Linked DNA regions of Thermoleptolyngbya sichuanensis A183. The protein of the gene in region 2 interacts with the protein of the main gene of each other region in a pairwise test. Links are inferred from orthologs where the notes say so. Each region holds a gene or a part of one and is shown on either strand. Other genes may lie near its edges.

Region 1 (3,235 bases), 4.7 Mb from region 2 along the record:
ACCACCACAATCGGCACTTCTGGGTCAATAAAAGTAGCAGGGCAGGGAGCCAGAGGCGTTTGCACTTCGCTTTCAGTGGTGGGCAGCCAGTCGCGGGTGGCTTCGTAGGTTAGCCAGCGCCCCAACTCGGTCATGGCGCTGCGAAACAGAACCGTAGGCGTAGATTCGTCGCGGGCAACCGAGAGCCAGTGCTTGATGAGCGGATGGGAGGGGACGTAAACGCGGAGGGTCAGGGACATGGGGGGTTGGGGGTTAGAGTTGTATCGATTTTGGATCAGGACTTACGCACTTGCGATAGGCGCTTTGGGTTCTGGACGATTTCTCGCGGGCTGCGCCCGCGAGAAATCGTCCAACTGCGTAAGTCCTATGGATTTTGGATTGGCGGTTTTAGATTGGCAATCCTGGCGATCTGAGGCTTGGTCTGGCTTCTAGTCTTGACTTTCAGGTATTTACGGAAGAGGGGGTTTACGGAAGAAGGGGCGATCGCAGCGTCTTGGTGTAGATTTTAGATTTGGCTCATCGGTCAGGTGCAATGCTAGCAGCAGGGTACAGGCGGTTTACAGTTAAAAGAGCAGCTAAAAGAACAGCAGAAAGAGCGTGATCGATGGTTCAAAAAGCTCCGAAACGGAGTATTCCTGATCGGCTTGCTTGATTTCATCGGCCGGAGCAAAAGGGATGCAAGTCTGCAATCTGGATTATCATATCAACGTTTTTTCACAGAAATTGCGCCACAGAATTGCTTTGGACGACTGCTTGGGTGTGAGATCCATGCTCCGAGGCGAAGCGGCGAATAAAGCAGCGGGTAAAGCGGCGAATAGAATTGCTGGAAGCCTGTAGACGCTCGACGGGCAATCCAAAATCGCAGCAAATCCAAAATCGCAAATCCAAAATCGAGAATCGACATGGGAGGTGGCCATGCCCAAAAAGCAAAAGTTTCCCCATTTAGTAGGGTCTAAGTGGACTTCGCTGCAAACCACTTGGGGTTGGCGACATTTTCAGGTGGTCAACCGCAAGAATGAAGGCGAGTGGGTATTCGCTGAAATGGTGGCATCGTGTGATCTCAGCGTGCGGTTTTGGATTAATGCAAAACAGCTCAAGGAGCGATCGCTCTGGCAGGCAGGCTGGCGATCGCTCCAAGAACAGTCCATTGAGTGAACCCAAAAATGAGTGAACCCAAAAATGAACCCCAAAAATCTAGCGGGTCGGCGGACGGCGACGTTGTAGGAATTCGGGAATATCCAGCCCCGGCCGCAGGCGCGGATCAGCGGAAGGCGCAGTGGGCATCGTGCCGATGGGTGGAGCAGTGACCGTGCGCTTGAGCGGAGCCACCCGGCTAGACTGCAATGCCGCCACTTCCCCTGGCGCAAAGCCCGTCGCGATGACCGTAATCTGAACTTCTCCCTGGAGGCGATCGTCAATCACCGCGCCAAAGATGATGTTGGCATTGGGATCAACCGCTTCGTAGATGATTTCGGCCGCCGCATTCACCTCATGCAGCGTCAGGTCAGAGCCGCCGCGAATATTGAACACTACGCCGCGTGCGCCATCGATGGAGGACTCCAGCAGCGGTGACGAAATGGCAGCCGTAGCCGCCTCCCGCGCCCGCGACTTGCCCGTGCCGATGCCGATGCCCATTAGGGCAGACCCCGCATCGGCCATCACCGCCCGCACGTCTGCAAAGTCCACATTCACTAAACCGGGAATGGTGATGATGTCGGAAATGCCCTGAACGCCCTGGCGCAGGATGTCGTCTGCTACACGAAAGGCATCTTGTACAGGCGTTTCGGCTGAGATAACGGTTAAAAGCTTGTCATTGGGGATGACGATGAGCGTGTCTACCCGGCTTTGCAACGCCCCGATGCCCTCTTCTGCCTGGGAGGTGCGGCGCTTGCCCTCAAAGGTAAAGGGGCGAGTCACTACGCCGACCGTCAGAGCGCCGACTTCCTTCGCGACTTCCGCCACGATGGGAGCCGCGCCCGTGCCCGTGCCGCCGCCCATGCCTGCGGTGATAAATACGAGGTCAGCGCCTTCCAGCGCGGTGGCGATTTCATCCCGCGATTCTTCGGCAGCCTTTTCACCCACTGGCGGGTGCCCGCCTGCCCCCAGCCCACGGGTCAGCTTCTTGCCAACCTGGAGGCGGTTCGGCGTGGCGGCATTGGTCAACGCCTGAGCATCGGTATTGACCGACCAAAACTCGACTCCAGAGACTTGGCTGGCAATCATGCGGTTAATCGCGTTGCAGCCGCCTCCCCCTACGCCAATGACCTTAATCCGGGCCAGGCTGCTCGGCACGATGTCGCTATATCCAGAGTCGTCTGAGAGGGACGGTTTCGTGTCGTGGCTCTGGCTTAGATGAAGCCCAGAGTTCGCGCCTGCATTGGCAAAAGGGTTCGCATTATTCATTGGTCAAAAAAGTGGCTTAATTCGTTAACCAGGCAGGAAAGCCCAGGCATTATATTTACATCAATACTACACGCGCAGTCCGCATCCACATCTCCAAATTCCACCTTTGATGGCAATTCTCTAACGTTCGCTAACGCAAAGAGGCTACGGAGCAGCGGAAATGCCTGATGCAGCCTCAGGCTCGGCGGATTTGGACATTTAGTTTGAACGGTCAACTTGAACGGTTCATTGGAACGGTTCACTGAAACGGTCGACTGGAACTATCAACTTGGACACGATCCAATTGACCGGGACTGGGAGTGGGGCTATGAGCAGTGGCTCTGGTCATTCGAGAGCGATCGCAGAACACCCCGATTATTCATGATGGAAACCCAAACCAGCCGAACGCTCAAAACCAGTGGAAATCAGAGCCAATCGCTATCGGCGTTCTATTAGCGTGATCCGTTAGCGTGATCCAAGAGATTTCTAGACGATTTCTCAGGAGGGAATGTGAGGCCTAATTCTAACTAAATATAGTGCAACTTGATTGGAAAACAAACGAAAGTTCTGGGTGAGAGCGTTGAGCCGATTTGAACCGACTGGGGCAGGGGCGCTGACTCTACCAGGCGGCGGGTGGGGCGATCGCCGGATCGGAAATTGCGTCAGGACTGGTCGGATCGGTCAAGCTCCCTGTCTCAGCGTTTGACCCAGCCCCAGTCTCTTGATCCCAGCCAGCCTCATCGTCGGGATTGGATGATGACGGACTAGGGAGGCGCATGTCTCGCGTTTGGATGAGGGGATTGTCGGGATTTTGCAGATCAATATAGACGACCTGGCTGAGATCGAGCTTGGT
Region 2 (3,261 bases):
CCTGGAGGAATTTGGGCTATTGGGCAGTCGCCACTGTGCCGAACAGTTCCACGCCCAGGGGCAGCGGCTGCGGCTAATGCTGTCGCTGGAAATGCTAGGCTATTGCGACCCACAGCCCGGTTCACAGCGCTATCCCGCCGATTTTTTCTATCAGCTCTATCCCAGCCACGGCAACTTCTTGGGGCTGGTGGGAAGTCCCACAACCTTCCTGGATATGCAGCGCCTCAGCCGCAGCCTGCGCCAGGTCGGCCAAGTGCCTGCCCACTGGTTTCCTGCCCCCAATCGCGCCAGCGCCCTGCCCGACCTGCGCCGCAGCGACCACGCCCCCTTTTGGGATCTGGGCTATCCCGCTGTGATGCTCACCGACACCGCCGATCAGCGCAATCCCCACTATCACCAAGCCAGCGATCGCCCCGAAACCCTCGATCTGGATTTCCTGACGGGCGTTTGTCGGGGTCTGGTGGATGGGGTTCAGGGCTTGTAGGGAGGGTTGATTTTGGATTGGGGATTTTGGATTAAGGGGCCGCAGGGTTTGCAGCGCATCTGGCGATTTGGCAGACCCTAGCCGCCTAATTCGCGCGATCGCCCGGCGGCGGCTTTGACCGCTTCGATCAGGGCAGCGCGGAGCCCGGCTTGTTCTAAGGCAGCGATGCCTGCAATGGTCGTCCCGCCGGGGCTGGTGACGCGATCCTTCAATTCGCCAGGGTGGAGGCCGGTTTCCGCCAGGAGTTGGGCTGTGCCGCGCACGGTCTGGATGGCAAGCTGAGTGGCGATCGCCCTGGGCAGACCAGCCGCCACGCCGCCATCGCTCAGCGCTTCTACAATCAGCGCCACATAGCCCGGGCCAGACCCAGACAGCCCCGTGACGGCATCCATCAGCGACTCAGGCACGTCTACGACTTCGCCCACGGCCTGAAAGATTTGTCGAGCCTGCGCCAAGTGGCTGGGCTGGGTGTGCCGACCTGGGGCGATCGCCGTCATCCCTGCGCCCACGGTGGCCGGCGTGTTTGGCATGGCTCGCACAACGGGGCAATTGGGAAAGCCAGCCTCCAGTTTATGCAGCGGAACCCCTGCCAAGATCGACAGCACCAGCATCGACGACGAGGTCATGGGGAGCGCCTGAACCACAGAGTCAAAGACCTGCGGCTTGATTGACAGCAGCAATACGTCGGCGTGTTGCATTGCATCGGCATTCTCCGCCGTCACCTGCACACCGTATTCTTCTGCCAAATACTCGCGCCGTGCCGCCGCAGGTTCCCCAACCGTCACCTCATCCGACGCGCACACGCCCTGATCTAGCAGGCGAGACAGCAGAGCCTCTGCCATTACGCCGCCACCAATTATTCCCAGCTTCACGACTGCCTCCTTTCTTGCTGTGGATGTCTCGCTCTGGGTATGCTGCACTGCTGCAAACAGCACAAGACCCAGACAGCACAAAACCCCCTTCAGCCAAGCTCCAGAACGGCCGGATTGAGCAGCCGTTGCAAAGCAGCCAAAAGGGGGAGATTGCGAGTGCGACCTCTGAAACTTAAGCCATACGAGCTTGCGGATCTGCGCCCCAGGTCGGAGCGGGGGAGGTCATCGGGCGACCGGGACGCATGGGCTGCTGGAGCGGGATGTCCGCAGGCGGGTTGAGCTGGGTGCTGACCTGGACGCAGTTGGGCGTAAACAGGAAAATGCTCTCGCCGATTCGCTCCTGGTGGCCGTCGATCGCATAGGTGCCGCCGGCCAAAAAATCGACCGCTCGCTGTGCCTGATCGGGGTCCATGATGGTCAGGTTTAGCACGACAGACTTGCGCTCCCGCAGGGCGCGAATTGCCTGGGGCATTTCTTCAAAGGTACGGGGTTCCATAACCACGACTTCAGACATGCCGTTTACACCGGGCATTCCAATCACGTTGCTCATACCGGAGCCAACATCAGTGGTCATCAGCGGGCGATCGCGCATCCGGCGACGGCGCGGTTCTTCTTCGACGAGCGGCTGGACGTTCTCTTCTTGATAGAGATTCTGATATTCCTGTCCGTCCATTTCGTCGTACTCATATTCATAGTCGGCCGGATCATTCAGGCCCACAAAGTCACGCAGCTTAGAAAAAATGCTCACAGGTCACGCTCCATCACATAACGTTAATTGGGTTAATTTTTGACAATCCCATCTGACAATCAAAATCTGACAACCAAATCTGACAAATCCGACAAATCTGACAATCATGCCAGGGCAAACTCTAACATCGAGTGGAGATTTCAAATCGAGACTTCACACACTCAGGCGAGAGTGCCCTATTAACCCGACCGCGATAAGGCTTAAGCATAAATTAATAATCTAAGCGCTTACCCAACGGGCTTGAAATTCCGCTCAAGTTACTTGTTTTGAGTTATCAGTATATAACAGATTTAGAAAATCAATCCCCAATTCGGAATTGATTCAAAAAAATTGCCAATGGCACAAGGCGCGATCGCCCTCACAGTTTATCTAACCAATCCAGAATTCTCAAGTCATGGCAGCCTGGTTTAATTTGGCATTTGATCTTATCCCCAGGTTGCACCGATCAGGTTTGTTAATCAATCGAGCAGCCTAGCCGATCTAACCATCCTAGAATGCTGCGATCGCCTGCTTGGATGTCAGTCTTTAAACTCAGGAGCGATCGCCCAAGCGGTAATTCAGCCTGAATTCTAGACTGGGATCCATGCACTTGGGTCAGGTTTGATCAGGAAAACCTATTAATGGCGATCGCGCGTCCCGGTCTGCTGATCAATCCCCTGCAAGATTGGCAGCCATCCTAGAAGCAGATGAGACAATTTCCCTATCAGAATTGGCTACGGATCAAGCCCGCTCCACTCAGCGATTTTTCCCGATCGGATCGCAGAAAGCAGGGGTTTACAAAGCCTGCTCACAAAATATCGGGATGCCGAATCGCAAAACCCCACTGCCATAGCTGGAGTGGGGCCTTTGAGCAGCCGCCACTGCGGACGAACCCAATAATGAATCAGTTAGGACTTACGCAGTTGGACGATTTCTCGCGGGCTGCGCCCGCGAGAAATCGTCCAAAACCCAGGAACTTCAATCGCAAGTGCGTAAGTCCTATCAGTAATAAATCAGTAATGAATCAGTCGCTGCACCTCCAATCCTCGCTAGCATGGCGGAGGACTGTTTTAACTAGAAGGTTTAACTAGAAGGCGGAGGGCTGTTTTAACCGGAAATAGAGTTGGCCCAGTCCTTGGCCCAGTGCAAGTTTTGCTGCACACGCTCTGGGGTAGCGG

Evidence for each region.
Region 1: the proteins of HPC62_RS02565 (region 2) and ftsZ interact in binary tests that used the Bacillus subtilis proteins (3 or more experiments, as listed by UniProt). The link is inferred for Thermoleptolyngbya sichuanensis A183 from one-to-one orthologs.

Annotation. Positions count from the first base shown.
Region 1 is NZ_CP053661.1:5,320,907-5,324,141, forward strand. The notes cover bases 300-3,214. They hold ftsZ (cell division protein FtsZ), read right to left. Parts: upstream 2,404-3,214; coding sequence 1,195-2,403; downstream 300-1,194. Other genes in these bases: HPC62_RS22095 (TIGR02450 family Trp-rich protein), read left to right, coding at 916-1,155; HPC62_RS22105 (hypothetical protein), read left to right, coding at 2,620-2,838; HPC62_RS22110 (cell division protein FtsQ/DivIB), read right to left, coding at 3,002-3,214. In the rest of the region: upp (uracil phosphoribosyltransferase), read right to left, coding at 1-239; more of HPC62_RS22110, read right to left, coding at 3,215-3,235. UniProt on the Bacillus subtilis protein: Essential cell division protein that forms a contractile ring structure (Z ring) at the future cell division site. The regulation of the ring assembly controls the timing and the location of cell division.
Region 2 is NZ_CP053661.1:581,861-585,121, reverse strand. Bases 317-3,257 are described here. They hold HPC62_RS02565 (cell division protein SepF), read right to left. Parts: upstream 2,105-3,257; coding sequence 1,529-2,104; downstream 317-1,528. Other genes in these bases: HPC62_RS02560 (phosphoglucomutase/phosphomannomutase family protein), read right to left, coding at 3,191-3,257; proC (pyrroline-5-carboxylate reductase), read right to left, coding at 562-1,326; HPC62_RS02575 (M28 family peptidase), read left to right, coding at 317-484. Also shown: more of HPC62_RS02575, read left to right, coding at 1-316; more of HPC62_RS02560, read right to left, coding at 3,258-3,261. UniProt on the Bacillus subtilis protein: Cell division protein that is part of the divisome complex and is recruited early to the Z-ring. Probably stimulates Z-ring formation, perhaps through the cross-linking of FtsZ protofilaments. Its function overlaps with FtsA.